DNA from 4 places in the Ensifer sp. Root954 genome. Region 1 is predicted to be linked to each of the others. Evidence: riboswitches for the same ligand, from Rfam matches in the RefSeq annotation. Region 1 holds a riboswitch; each other region holds the start of a gene.

Region 1 (3,516 bases):
TCGTCGCTCATGTCGGTCCGGCCGGCCGAAAGCCGGACATGCGATAGCGGCATCAGGATGCGGGCAAGTGCGATGGTGCGGACGAAATCGATCGGATCGACGGGCGCTGCATCGGCCAGCTTCGAGCCCGGGATCGGGATCAGCATGTTGATCGGCACGCTTTCGGGCGGCACCGGCAGATTGGCGAGCGTCACCAGCATGGAGATCCGATCGTCGGCGGTTTCGCCCATGCCGAGAATGCCACCGGCGCAGACCTTGATGCCGGCGTCGCGGACATTCGCGAGCGTCTCCAGCCGGTCGGCAAAGCTGCGGGTGGTGATAATCTCTCCGTAGAAGCGTTCGGAGGTATCGACATTGTGGTTGTAGTAGTCGAGCCCGGCCTCGGCGAGCCGTGCGGACTGGTCCGGCGTCAGCATCCCGAGCGTCATGCAGGTTTCCATGCCAAGCGCCCGCACACCGCCGATCATGGCGACGATCGCGTCCATGTCGCGGTCCTTCGGGCTGCGCCAGGCGGCCCCCATGCAATAGCGCGTCGCACCGCCGTCGCGCGCCTGTCGCGCCTCGGCAAGCACACGCTCGACCTCCATCAGCTTCGATGCCTTGAGCCCGGTCGGATAGTGGGCGGACTGGCTGCAATAGCCGCAATCCTCGGCGCAGCCTCCGGTCTTGATCGAGAGCAGCCGGCTCATCTGGATGGCGTTGGGATCGAACTGCGCACGATGGACCGTGTGTGCGCGGTAGAGCAAATCGTTGAACGGCAAATTATAGATTTTTTCAGCTTCCGCTTGGGTCCAGCGGGATTCGCCCGCGTCGCCCGGGGTAAAATTAGCGCCAGTTGATAGGGTTCCGTCCAGCATTTCGGCTCGTCCTCCAGGTCATTGCAAATGCGAAATAGATAGAATCTGATATTATCTATAATTTTATCGACCAGCGAAGTTCGCAAGCACCCAAATGGAGAGTTTCTGTTATCGCATACCCTTATGGTTGCATTTTTGACCGTGAACGAATCTGGAAACCGCCGAGACGGGGCACCAATCACCAATCAATCGGTCGCAGCTCCCATTTCCGAAATCGGGCGTACCGCACCCGAGAAACAAGGACGCGGCTGGGCTTCTCCGGTGTTTTTCGACCCGCTCCACCCGGTTGCCCCACCTCCTTTCATCACGCCGCCAACGCTTCCGCTTTCTCGTCGCAAAATTATAGATAATTTTTTCGGCAGATGAGATCACATAGCACACGAATGCTGGCTCTTGACAAAAACCGCCCCGAACGGTCAGCTTGTTGCATTCACCAGGGGTGTCCCGCCAAGGGGCTGAGATTCTGCTATGCGGTTTGCGCGGCGCAGTGACCCGTTGAACCTGATCCAGTTCATACTGGCGTAGGGACGGTGCAGACATCGCTGCCGCAAACGTCGCCTTCACGCGACCATTCAACGGCAAGGCGTCCTTCCCCTTCCTTCGCTCGTGAACTGGGTCTCCACAATCGGAGCCTCGGCATGCACACCGCCAACACCATCCCGCTTCCCTCACGACGGCCCGCCCACGCCTCGCGGGAACACTGAGCCATGCGGATCCTCGTCAAAGGTGCCGGCGTCGCAGGGCTCTGTCTGGCGCATGAACTTAGCGCCCGCGGTGTCGCGGTGACGGTTGTCGAGCAAAAACCAGGCTTTGCCGGCGCGGCCTCCTGGTTTGCCGGCGGCATGCTGGCACCCTGGTGCGAACGCGAAAGCGCCGAAGAGGTGGTGCTGACGAAGGGCATCGGCGCCATCGACTGGTGGGACGACGCCCTGCCAGGCGAGGTTTCCCGAAACGGCACGCTTGTCGTCGCCCCGCCACGGGATGCGGGCGAACTCAAGCGCTTTGCCTCACGCACCTCCGGCTTCGAATGGCTCGACGCCGCCGCGATCGAACGGCTGGAACCGGCGCTTGCCGGACGTTTCCGCGAGGCGCTGTTTTTTCCCGGTGAGGCGCATCTCGACCCGCGCCGGGCGCTGAGCCGGTTGCGGCAGAAGCTTGTCGATCACGGCGTCACCTTCCTCGATGAGACGAGCGACGATGGCCACCACGATCTCGTCGCCGACTGCGCCGGCGCGGCACGCATCGGCGAAACGCGGGGCCTGCGGGGCGTGCGCGGTGAAATGCTCTACCTGCAGACAAGCGACGTGGAACTGTCGCGGCCGGTCAGGCTCATTCATCCCCGCATCCCGCTCTACATCGTGCCGCGCGGCGGCGGCCTCTTCATGTGCGGGGCTACGATGATCGAGACGGATGACGGCGGACCGATCACCGCCCGCTCCCTCATGGAACTGCTGAACGCCGCCTATGCGCTGCATCCGGCCTTCGGCGAAGCGCGCCTCGTCGAAACCGGCGCCGGCGTCCGCCCCGCCTTCGCCAACAACCTGCCGCGCGCCCTGCGCACCGGGCAGACCATCACGATCAACGGACTTTACCGCCATGGCTTCCTGCTTTCGCCGGCCCTGGCGGCGGAAGCAGCCGACCTCGCGCTTGCGCAGGACCTGAAGGGAGATGCCGCATGAGACTGACCGTCAATGGCGAGGATCACGACCTCGCCGTCACCACCCTCACCGAGCTTCTGGCCGCCCTTGATTTCGAAGGCGACTGGCTCGCCACCGCCGTCAACGGCGAACTGGTGCACCGGGCCGACCGTTCGGGTCATGCGCTCAGCGACCGGGACCGGATCGAAATTCTCTCGCCGATGAAAGGAGGCTGAGACATGCTGACGCTTTATGGACAGGACCTGCGCTCACGGTTGCTGCTCGGCACCGCCCGCTACCCCTCCCCCGCCGTTCTGGAAGATGCGGTGCGATCGTCAGGCACTGAGATCGTCACGGTCTCGCTCCGGCGCGAAACCGCCGGAGGCCGCCAGGGCGGCGCCTTCTTCGAACTGATCCGGGCGCTCGGCGTGCACGTGCTGCCGAACACCGCCGGCTGCCACTCGGTGTCAGAGGCGGTGCTGACGGCCAAGATGGCGCGCGAGGTCTTCGGCACCAACTGGCTGAAACTCGAAGTGATCGGCCACCACGATACGCTGCAGCCCGATGTCTTCGGCCTGGTCGAGGCGGCGCGCATCCTCTCGGCCGAAGGGTTCGAAGTCTTTCCCTACACCACGGATGATCTCGTGGTTGCCGAACGGCTCGTGGAAGCCGGCTGCAAGGTGCTGATGCCCTGGTGCGCGCCGATCGGCAGCGCCATGGGGCCGCAGAACATCCAGGCGCTCAGGGCAGTGCGGGCCAACTTTCCCGATGTGCCGCTGATCGTCGATGCCGGCATCGGCCGGCCCTCGCACGCAACGACGGTGATGGAGTTCGGCTACGACGCCGTCCTGCTCAACACCGCCGTCGCCGGCGCCGCCAAGCCCGCACTGATGGCCGCTGCCTTCGCGGGCGCGATCGATGCCGGCCGGCAGGCCTTCGAGGCGGGCATGCTCGAACCGCGCGATTTTGCCGTCCCTTCCACCCCCGTCATCGGAAAGGCGGTGTTTGCGTGAAACTTGACC
Region 2 (3,516 bases), 150 kb from region 1:
TTCCTTCGGCAGTGTCTCGTCGTGGAAGTTACGGGCCGTCTCCGGGTCGAGCGAGAGGTTGAACTGGTCCTCCCAGCGGAATTCGAAGCGCGCGCGCGATAGCGCGTCGTCGCGCACCTGGGCGGCCGGATGGCCCTTGGCGAGATCGGCGGCATGGGCGGCGATCTTGTAGGTGATGACGCCGACCTTGACGTCGTTGCGGTCGGGAAGACCCAGATGCTCCTTCGGCGTGACGTAGCAGAGCATGGCGGTGCCGAACCAGCCGATCATCGCCGCGCCGATGCCCGACGTGATGTGGTCGTAGCCGGGCGCAATGTCCGTCGTCAGCGGTCCGAGCGTGTAGAACGGCGCCTCGCCGCAGACGGCGAGTTGCTTGTCCATGTTCTCCTTGATCTTGTGCATCGGCACGTGGCCGGGGCCTTCGATCATCACCTGACAATCCTTGGCCCAGGCGATCTTGGTGAGTTCGCCGAGCGTTTCGAGTTCGGCGAATTGTGCCGCGTCGTTGGCATCGGCGATCGAGCCGGGGCGCAGGCCGTCGCCGAGCGAGAAGGAGACGTCATAGGCGCGGCAGATGTCGCAGATTTCCTCGAAATGCTCGTAAAGGAAGCTCTCGCGATGGTGATGCAGACACCACTTGGCCATGATCGAGCCGCCGCGCGAAACGATGCCGGTGACGCGATCGACGGTGAGCGGGATGTAGTGCAGCCGGACGCCGGCATGGATGGTGAAATAGTCGACGCCCTGTTCAGCCTGCTCGATCAGCGTGTCGCGATAGACTTCCCAGGTGAGGTCCTCGGCAATGCCGTTGACCTTTTCCAGCGCCTGGTAAAGCGGCACGGTGCCGATCGGAACCGGTGAGTTGCGGATGATCCATTCGCGGATGTTGTGGATGTTGCGGCCGGTCGAAAGGTCCATGACGGTGTCGGCGCCCCAGCGCGTCGCCCAGACCATCTTTTCGACCTCTTCCGCCATCGACGAGGTGACGGCGGAGTTGCCGATATTGGCGTTGATCTTCACCAGAAAGTTCCGGCCGATGATCATCGGCTCGGATTCCGGGTGGTTGATGTTGGCAGGCAGGATCGCCCGGCCGCTGGCGATTTCCTGGCGCACGAATTCGGGTGTCACGTGATCGGGGATGTGGGCGCCGAAGCTTTCGCCGTCCCGGACCTTCGCACGCGCCGCGTCGCGGCCGAGATTTTCGCGGATCGCCACGAACTCCATTTCCGGCGTGATGATGCCGGCGCGGGCATAGGCAAGCTGGGTCACTGCGCGGCCGCCCGTGGCCTTCAGCGGCGCATGCTGGAACGGGAAGGTCGGTGTCAGCCTGTCGCCGCTCACAAAGCCGTTGTCCTCGGGGCGGACCACGCGTCCCTCATAGGTTTCCACATCGCCGCGGTCGACGATCCAGTTGCGGCGCAGCCGCGGCAGGCCGTCCTCGATGCGGATCTCGGCGTCGTCGGCGGTGTAGGCGCCGGAGGAATCATAGACCGTAACCGGTTGCTCGCCCGACGTCGGGTGGAGCGCAATCTCGCGCATCGGCACGCGGATATCCGGATGAAGCACGCCCGGCTTGTGGATCTTGCGGGAGGCGGGAAGCGGTCCTTGCGTGACCGTGAGGGCTGCGGGTTTGGTGGCAATATTCATGACGAGGCTCCAAGTTTGCAATTGGAGACCCAGTTCTGATGCCGGAAAGATGAAAGACGCTCCGCCAGATGCTGGACGCACGGAATCCTGGCTTCGATATCTGCACCGTCCCTACGCCAGTATGAACTGGATCAGGTTCAACGGGTCACTGCGCCACAGCCGGCAAGCCGGCCATCCAGCAGAATCTCAGCCCCTTGCGGGACCCCCCTGGTGAATGCCTAGATCATAGCCATCGATCGGCCCGGGTCGTCAAGCGTGAATTCGCCTGCCGACAAATATGCACCTATTGCGTGTGGTGACGGATTCGGGTTTGACGCTAGCGGCCGGCCTTTTCCGGTGCGGCCCGCTCGGCGTAATCGGCACGGTTGATGCCGTGGCGCTGGAGCTTGTCGTAGAATGTCTTGCGCGGAATGCCGAGCGCCTCGATCGTCGCCTTGACGTCGCCGCGCTGAGCCCGCAACACCTCTTTCAGGATCTCCGCCTCGTAGCGTTCGAGCCGTTCCGGGAGCGCAAATCCAGGCTGTTCGGCGGGCGCAATCGGCTGTCCCAGCGGACCTTCGACACCAAGCGCCACGCGTTCGGCAAAGTGCGAGAGCTCGCGCACATTGCCCGGCCAGGCATGCGTCATCAGATGTCTCTGCACGGCCGATGTGACCACAGGCGCGTCGCGCTTGAAGCGCTCGGCCGCCCGGGTCAGGAAGTGCGAGAAGAGCAGCGGGATATCGTCTCGGCGTTCGCGCAGCGGTGGGATCGACAGCGTTACGACATTCAATCTAAAGTAGAGGTCTTCCCGGAAATCGCCGCGCTGCGCCGGGTCGCCAAGATCGATTTTGGCAGCCGCGATGACGCGGATATCGACCGGACGAACCTGGTTGGTGCCAAGCGGCGTGATTTCGCGCGCTTCCAGAACGCGCAGCATCTTCACTTGAGTCGCCGGTGGCATCGCCTCGATCTCGTCGAGGAACAGCGTGCCGCCGCTCGCATGCTCGATCCGGCCGATGCGCTTCTTCAAGGCGCCGGTGAAGGCGCCCTGTTCGTGGCCGAAGAGTTCGCTTTCGATCACCGTTTCGGGCAGCGCCCCGCAATTCAGCGCCACGAAGTTGCCGTTGCGGCGTCGGCTCCAATTGTGGAGCAGCGTCGCCACCACCTCCTTGCCGCTGCCCGTCTCGCCGGCGACGAGCACGTCGACATCGGTATCGGCAATGTGCCGGATCGTCTGGCGCAAGCGTTCCATGACCGGCGTCTGGCCGATCAGCGGCAGGTTGTCGCCGGCCGTCTCGGCGGCCCGTTTCAGCGCGCGGTTTTCCATCACGAGCCGGCGTTTTTCCAGCGCGCGATGCACGCTCTGCACCAGCCGGTCGGCGGCAAAGGGTTTGGGGATGAAGTCGTAGACGCCATCCTGCAGCGCCTGCACTGCCATCGGGATATCGCCATGGCCGGTCACCAGGATCACCGGCAGATCCGCGTCGAAAGCTTCGATGCGGCGGAAGAAGGCGAGGCCGTCGATGCCCGGCATGCGGATATCGCTGACGACGACGCCGTCGAAATTCGCATCCAGCGTCTTCAACGCTTCGGCAGCGCTGGCAAAAGGGGTAACGGCGAGGCCGGCGAGTTCCAGCGTCTGCGTCATCGCCTTGCGCAGATGGTTGTCGTCGTCGACGAGATAGACGGTCGGCTGCATCGCTCAGGCCCTCTTCAGGCGAACCGTGAAGACGGTGCCCCTGTCGCTGGTTTCGACGGTGATATCGCCGCCATAGTCGGCGACGATCTCCTTGGAGATGGCAAGGCCGAGGCCGAGCCCTTCATCCTTCGAGGTGTTGAACGGCGTGAACAGATCCTCGCGGATATGCTGGGGAATGCCTGGGCCGT
Region 3 (3,516 bases), on a different contig from region 1:
GAATGTTCGTGCCGTCGCCATAGATCGAGAGTGGCTTGCCTTCGAGCGCGTTCAGGATGGTCAGCGGGATCAGCTTTTCGGGGAAGTGATAGGGACCGTAGTTGTTTGAGCAGTTGGACACCAAGATGGGCATGCCATAGGTGCGTGCCCATGCTTTGGCGAGATGATCGGAAGCGGCCTTCGAAGCCGAATAAGGGGAGCTTGGATCATACCGCGTCTCCTCGGAAAACAGCTGCGCGTCCGCGAGCGAGCCGTACACTTCATCCGTTGAAACGTGAAGAAAGCGAAACCTGCGCTTGCCCTCCTCCTTCATGGACTGCCAATATGCCCTTGCGCATTCCAGCAGGTTGAACGTTCCAAGAACGTTCGTTTCGATGAAATCCCTTGCTCCAGTAATTGAGCGGTCGACATGACTCTCGGCAGCGAGATGCATGACGCGATCGGGCCTGAATGTGGAGAAGGCATCGGCAATAGCCCGCCCATCGCATATGTCAGCCCTGAGAAAGCGATATGATGGGTTGTTTGCGACGGACCTTAGGGAGCTAAGGGTTCCTGCGTAGGTCAGTTTGTCTACGTTCAACACGTCATATCCCCTGTCGATAATGAGGTGTCGAATAACCGCTGAACCAATAAAGCCAGCCCCGCCAGTGACAAGTACACGCATAACTCAGCGAAGTCCTTTTATGATCAACATCGAGACTAAGCTTCTCGTCCGAGCGTAGCGCGTAGATTGGAGAGTTTTGGCTGATCCCTGTCCTTGTCCGACAGGATGGCGTTACTCGGGGGCACGGGCCAGTTTATCCCGAGTTCTGGGTCGTTCCAGAGAAGCCCACGATCATGCTCAGGGCTGTAGTAATCGGTCACTTTGTAGCTGACTACGGTCGACGGTTTCAGGGTGCAAAAGCCGTGAGCGAAACCCGGCGGAATCCAGAGCTGGTGACCGTTTTCTTCCGAAAGCTCAGCGGCTACGAACTTCCCGTAGGTCTGTGATCCGCGTCGAAGGTCCACCGCCACATCCCAAAGGGCGCCGGCGATACAAGAAACCAGTTTTCCCTGTGCTCGCGGCGCCAGTTGGAAATGCAGTCCGCGCACAGTGCCGTCTTCAAGTGACAGCGATTGATTGTCCTGAACGAAAGAGTACGTACCGACGACCTCGGCGAACCAATCAGCCCGAAAGGTCTCAGCGAAGTAGCCACGCGCGTCGATCAATCGCTTGGGCTTGATCAAGAAAACGGAGGGAATAGCCGTTTCTTCGATCTTCATTGTATATTCCTCCGTCGCCGCGGCCTATGTGCAAAATAATACGCCGATCGTGGCGTGCTAACGTTGTTTTTCGCCTTGATCATTTCCGATCCCGGATAAGCAGGCTCATGAAGTGGAAGTATTATTCCGTGGCCTGTCACTTGACGGCTTGCTCCGCAGCGCCTGTGTCGAAAAGCGCGGCGTCTATCCGCGGTATCGGCCAATTGACATCCCCGCCCACGCTCCCCTAGCATCCCACCCGCCGAGGGGAGCACTGTAACGGTGCTGAGATGGCGGTGAGCCAGACCCTTGAACCTGATCCGGATCATACCGGCGTAGGAACGGCAAGGGCCCTTCTGCTCACCAGCCGTCTTTGCGCTTACCGATCGGATCTCCGTCCATTTCCGGGAGGTCGCTTTGCTCGTGTCTGTTTTTGACTCAATCCAAAAAGGCTCAAGGCTCATGCAGGTGGGGCGATGACCGCGATCGCCGTTACCATCGCAGGTTCGGATTCCGGCGGCGGGGCCGGCATCCAGGCGGATCTGAAGACGTTCTCGGCGCTCGGAGTTTATGGCGCAAGCGTGATCACCGCGGTCACGGCGCAGAACACCCGCGGGGTTTCTGCGGTTGAGGATATCTCCGAAACCGTGGTTGCCGCTCAGATCGACGCCGTGTTTTCGGATCTCGCCATCGGTGCGGTGAAGATCGGAATGGTGTCGCGGCGCGAGACGATCGCGGTGATCGCGGCTGGTCTGAAGCGCTACGACCGGCTGGCTGTCATCGACCCGGTGATGGTGGCGACCTCGGGCGATCACTTGATGCAGCCGGACGCGGTCGCGACGCTCAAGGAGGAGTTGTTGCGGCTCGCGCTCATTCTGACGCCGAACCTGCCCGAGGCGGCGCTGTTGACCGGACGCGGGATCGCCGAAACCGAAACCGAGATCGCGCGCCAGGCCGAGATGCTTCTGAAACTCGGCGCCCGTTCGGTGCTGATGAAAGGCGGGCATGCAGAGGGAAGAGTTGCGATCGATATCCTCTATAGCGGGGGAACGGTCCTGCAACTGTCGCGGCCGCGGATCGAAACCAGGAACGATCACGGCACCGGGTGCACCCTCTCGGCTGCAATCGCTGCGGGTCTTGCCAAGGGGAGGCCGATCGAGGATGCGGTCGTCGCTGCCAAGGCCTATTTGCATGATGCGCTGGTCGCTGCCGATCGTCTGACCATCGGACAGGGGCGGGGGCCGGTGCATCATTTTCATCATTGGTGGGGCGATAGCCGCAGCAAGAGCACAGCGTCTTCGGAAGGGGCCTAAGCAGACGGCCGCCTCGGACGAATGACTCAGTATGGCTTTCCGCGGTAGCATGGCGTTCATTGCACCTCAGGCCACTGCCGCGCTCGGCGCAGCCGGTTGCTCGCCCTTGAGCATCTTGCGATAGAGCGCCACATGCTCGCGCGCGCAGTCGACATGGCTCGTCGGTCGCCGGAGCGTTGCCCGCAGATTGTCCCATGATCGCGGCGTGCTCAGCACGTCTATAAGGCGGTCTGCAAGGTCTTGTGCGCTGCCGGCGCGGAAGTGATAGCCATCCAGCCGGTCGCGAACCTTTTCGGCCATGCCGCCGATGTCTGAACACAGGATCGGCCGACCGTGATGCAACGCCTCCTGGATGACGACGGGCGAATTTTCCCACCAGACCGAGGGCATTACCACCCAGTCGACCGAGCGCATCAGCCGCGGCATGTCCTGGTTCTGGTAGGCGCCGTAGAAGCGGACGCGGTGACCGGCGTCCTCGATCAGTTTAGCCACCTTCTCCTGATAGTCCTTCGGCTGACGCTCGAGGTTGCCGCCGAAGATCATCAGTGAGGAATCGTCGCCCCAGATGTCGCCGGGCACGCGCGATACCGCGTCGATCAACACATGAACGCCCTTGAACGGTGTCATCTGCCCGAAATAGGCAAAACGGTTGCGCCGGGCCGTCGGCGACGGCAATTCGCGGGCCGGCGCCTTGTCGCCCATGACGATGCCGTTCTCGATGACGAAGATCTTTGCGGCTTCAAGACCCCATTCGACATAGCGGTTGGCGAGAAAGGCACTCGGCGCGATGAAGGCATCGGCGAGATTGAGCATGCCGCGCACGAACTGTTCGCGGCGAACGAACCGCGACACCGGGATTTCAGGAAAACACGTGTGGCAACTGATCGGTGAGGCGCCGTTGCAAAGCTGGCCAGAGGAGCGCTTCACCATCTGCCCGTGATTGTGGCAGATCGGCAGATAT
Region 4 (3,516 bases), on a different contig from region 1:
CTAGCAGCGGCGCGCCGCCGAAGGTGAGGAAGATGTCGTCGAGTTTCAGAATGGGAGGCGCCAAGGCTCAGGCTCCGGAAAGATCATAGGGGCGGGCGAGCACAATGGCGCGACCGCTCTGGAGAGTGAAGCGAAGGGGACCCTCCGCAACGTTGGAAACGGTTCGGGACGAGCCGAACGGCAAGGTGAAATCGTCGAGCGGATAGCGCGCATTGACGATCGAAAGACCGGTAAGCTCGGTCAACCCGAGCACCGAGAAGAGGCAGCCCTTGGGTAGGTCGAGGTCGAGCGAGCCGGCCAGCAGCGGATAGGCCTCTTCCTCGCCCGAGGTCATCAACACGGAAAGGCCACGCTCGGCAAGGGCGACGGCATGCAGCAGGTGCATGAAGGCGTGATCGCTGCGGGTACCGCCGAGGGCGCCGGCGAAAATCAGGCGATCGGCTCCACGCGACAACGCCGCCTCGACCGCGATCTCCCCGTCCGTCGCGGCCTTTGCCGCCGGATAGGGCTCGCGCGGGACGGAGGTGTAGTCCGCAAGAAGGGCTTCCTCGGTCGAGTCGAAATCACCGACCCAGACATCCGGCACGATGCCGAGCAATCGGGCATGGCGCATGCCGCCGTCAGCCGCAATGAAGCGACTTGCGGTCAGCTGGTGAGCCAGCCGGTCGGTCAGCGAAAGGGCGCCGCCAAGCAGAATGGTGAAGGTCGATCGAGCCATGGCAAAGCCCATAGCGCAAAGGACCGCCGAAGGAAAACGAAGAAAACCGTCGAACGAGCGGTTCTCGATATTTTGGTCAGACCATCAATGCCCCTCGGGCACCGGATCGGGGAAAAGCATGCCGGCATAAATGCCGGGGGTCGAATCCGGAATTTCGACGGCGCCGGCCACCCGCTCGTAGAACTTCGCCGGCCCGACGCCGCCGATAATCGCGTAGCCATAGCCGGCCTCGCGCATCGCCGTGAGGCTTGCAAGCAACAGTGCCTCACCGATCCCCTGCCCGCGCATGCTTTCGTCGACGCCGGTCGGACCGAAGAAGCCGAGTGCCGTTACGTCGTGGCAGGAAAAGCCGACGATCTTTTCGTCATGGACAGCGACGTGCATGCGCGTCGGGGTGGAGGAAAAGGCGGCTTCCGCCTCGCCCGCCCATCCGGCACCGAAAGTCCTTTCGATCCAGGAAACAACCAGGCGGCGCTCCGGCGCCATGGCGCGGCGAATGCTGACGCCAAGGCCAAGCTTCGACTGAGGTTCAGCCGGCAGGGCATAAAGTCGAACAAGCATATCGGGCATGACATTTCCTCCTCGCTGCCGTTGTGTAGCGCAGTTGGCGGCATACGCAAACACGCGCCATTGTGCTGGCCAGGCGTCCCCTAGCTTCGCCGTAAACATCGCTTGCCATGGGACCGAGGCAGCGGTAAATCTCTTGCCGCTCTAACGGGGTGCCTCCCGACCGCATTGCGGCCGGAGGCTGAGAGGCGTCAAAACGCCAACCCGCGGAACCTGATCCGGCTCATACCGGCGGAGGGATTAGACGCGATCGGATCGATACGCCCTTTTCCCATGCAACAACGAACTTTGGGAGAGAGGTCCTCGCCATGTGCAATTCATCGCAACTTAAATTCTTTAGCCGGCTAGCCCTTGCGACGGCCGCGAGCCTTGTTTTCTCCGGCGCCGCGACCGCCGCCGACAAGACGCTGACGGTGTACACCTATGAGAGCTTCATCACCGAATGGGGCCCGGGCGCCAAGGTCGCAGAAGCCTTCGAGAAGACCTGCGAATGCAAGGTCAACTATGTCGGCGTGGCCGACGGCGTCGAGCTGCTCACCCGCCTGAAGCTCGAAGGCGAGGCCTCCAAGGCCGACATCGTGCTTGGTCTCGACACCAACCTCGTTGCGGAAGCCAAGGCAACGGGCTTCTTCGCGCCGCACGGCGTCGAGGCAACCGGCGTCACCGTTCCCGGCAACTTCTCCGACGACACGTTCCTGCCCTATGACTACGGCCACTTCGCCGTCGTCTACGACACCGAGACGCTGAAGACGCCGCCGAAGAGCCTGAAGGAGCTGGTAGAAGGCGACCCGTCGCAGAAGATCGTCATCGAGGATCCGCGTACATCGACGCCGGGCCTCGGCCTCCTGCTCTGGGTCAAGGCCGTCTATGGCGATGAGGCGGGTGCCGCCTGGACGAAGCTGAAGGACCGCGTTCTGACCGTCACCCCCGGCTGGTCGGAAGCCTATGGCCTCTTCACAAAGGGCGAGGCGCCGATGGTGCTGTCCTACACCACGTCGCCGGCCTACCACATGGTCGCGGAAAACACCGAGCGCTACCAGGCCGCTGCCTTCTCCGAAGGGCACTACATCCAGATCGAAGTCGCCGGCATGACCAAGAACGCCAAGGAGCCGGAACTGGCAAAGCAGTTCCTCGCCTTCATGACCGGTCCGGACTTCCAGTCGATCATCCCGACGACGAACTGGATGATGCCGGTCGCAGCGACCAAGGAGCCGCTGCCGGACGCCTTCGACAAGCTGGTCAAGCCGGAAAACACCTTCCTCCTGCCCTCGGAGGAAGTCGCCAAGAACCGCAAGGCCTGGATCGATGAATGGCTTGCCGCCATGAGCAAGAACTGAGGCCGGATTGTTCGCACTGCGCGAAAATCGCATGACAGTGGTCGCCGGGGCAGCCTGCCTCGGCGTCTTCGTACTTTTCGTCGGTCTTGCGATCGTCGCCTTGCTGAGCCAGACGGGCGGCGCGAGCGACGATGCGCTGTTCGACGCCTACATCTGGCGCGTCACCCGCTTCACGCTGCTGCAGGCGACCCTCTCGACGTTGCTGTCGGTGCTCTTTGCCATCCCCGTCGCCCGGGCGCTGGCGCGACGGCCGCAGTTCCCCGGCCGCATCTGGCTGCTGCGCTTGATGGCGCTGCCACTCGGACTGCCGGTTCTGGTTGGCGCACTCGGGCTGATCGAGATCTGGGGGCGGCAGGGTTTCCTCAATTCCGGCCTGCGCTGGCTCGGCCTCGCGCAGCCCGTCAGCATTTACGGCCTGTTCGGCATCCTGCTTGCCCACGTCTTCTTCAACATGCCGCTTGCGGCGCGCCTGTTCCTGGCCGGGCTCGAGCGCATCCCCGCCGAATACTGGCGCAGCGCCGCCAATCTCGGCATGCCGTCACGGGCACTCTTTCGCTTCATCGAATGGCCCGTCCTGCGCGGCCTCCTGCCGGGTGCCGCCGGCCTCGTCTTCATGCTCTGCGCCACCAGCTTCACCCTCGTGCTGACGCTCGGCGGCGGGCCTGCGGCCAGCACAATCGAAGTGGCGATCTACCAGGCGCTGCGTTTCGATTTCGATCCGCCGCGCGCGATCGCGCTGTCAGCCCTGCAGATCGCCATGACCGGCCTGCTGCTGCTCCTGCTTCGTCATCTGGCGACCGAGCCGGAAGAGGGCATGACCGGTGGCCGCACCGTGCGCCGTTTCGATGGCGCGTCAAGGATCGCGCGCCTGAGTGATGGCACCTGGATCACGCT

The links. A riboswitch is a leader RNA that binds a small molecule or an ion and turns the genes downstream of it on or off. The one in region 1 is predicted to bind thiamine pyrophosphate.
Region 2: linked by a shared signal. The riboswitch ahead of thiC (phosphomethylpyrimidine synthase ThiC) and the one ahead of thiO (glycine oxidase ThiO) in region 1 are both predicted to bind thiamine pyrophosphate.
Region 3: linked by a shared signal. The riboswitch ahead of thiD (bifunctional hydroxymethylpyrimidine kinase/phosphomethylpyrimidine kinase) and the one ahead of thiO (glycine oxidase ThiO) in region 1 are both predicted to bind thiamine pyrophosphate.
Region 4: linked by a shared signal. The riboswitch ahead of thiB (thiamine ABC transporter substrate binding subunit) and the one ahead of thiO (glycine oxidase ThiO) in region 1 are both predicted to bind thiamine pyrophosphate.

The regions. Positions count from the first base shown of each region.
Region 1 covers NZ_LMJM01000001.1:253,185-256,700, forward strand. Annotated here, with positions in the region: gene bioB (biotin synthase BioB) at 1-857, opposite strand, end outside; TPP riboswitch at 1,283-1,403, shown strand; gene thiO (glycine oxidase ThiO) at 1,565-2,536, shown strand; gene thiS (sulfur carrier protein ThiS) at 2,533-2,730, shown strand; gene ASE71_RS01070 (thiazole synthase) at 2,734-3,507, shown strand; gene ASE71_RS01075 (thiamine phosphate synthase) at 3,504-3,516, shown strand, end outside.
Region 2 covers NZ_LMJM01000001.1:107,037-110,552, reverse strand. Annotated here, with positions in the region: gene thiC (phosphomethylpyrimidine synthase ThiC) at 1-1,647, opposite strand, end outside; TPP riboswitch at 1,738-1,866, opposite strand; gene ASE71_RS00440 (sigma-54-dependent transcriptional regulator) at 1,964-3,328, opposite strand; gene ASE71_RS00435 (ATP-binding protein) at 3,332-3,516, opposite strand, start outside.
Region 3 covers NZ_LMJM01000045.1:112,668-116,183, forward strand. Annotated here, with positions in the region: gene rfbB (dTDP-glucose 4,6-dehydratase) at 1-664, opposite strand, end outside; gene rfbC (dTDP-4-dehydrorhamnose 3,5-epimerase) at 700-1,263, opposite strand; TPP riboswitch at 1,498-1,601, shown strand; gene thiD (bifunctional hydroxymethylpyrimidine kinase/phosphomethylpyrimidine kinase) at 1,719-2,555, shown strand; gene ASE71_RS25695 (glycosyltransferase family 4 protein) at 2,622-3,516, opposite strand, start outside.
Region 4 covers NZ_LMJM01000022.1:198,673-202,188, reverse strand. Annotated here, with positions in the region: gene ASE71_RS12955 (ABC-F family ATP-binding cassette domain-containing protein) at 1-64, opposite strand, end outside; gene ASE71_RS12950 (thiamine diphosphokinase) at 68-718, opposite strand; gene ASE71_RS12945 (GNAT family N-acetyltransferase) at 803-1,288, opposite strand; TPP riboswitch at 1,424-1,542, shown strand; gene thiB (thiamine ABC transporter substrate binding subunit) at 1,594-2,622, shown strand; gene thiP (thiamine/thiamine pyrophosphate ABC transporter permease ThiP) at 2,630-3,516, shown strand, end outside.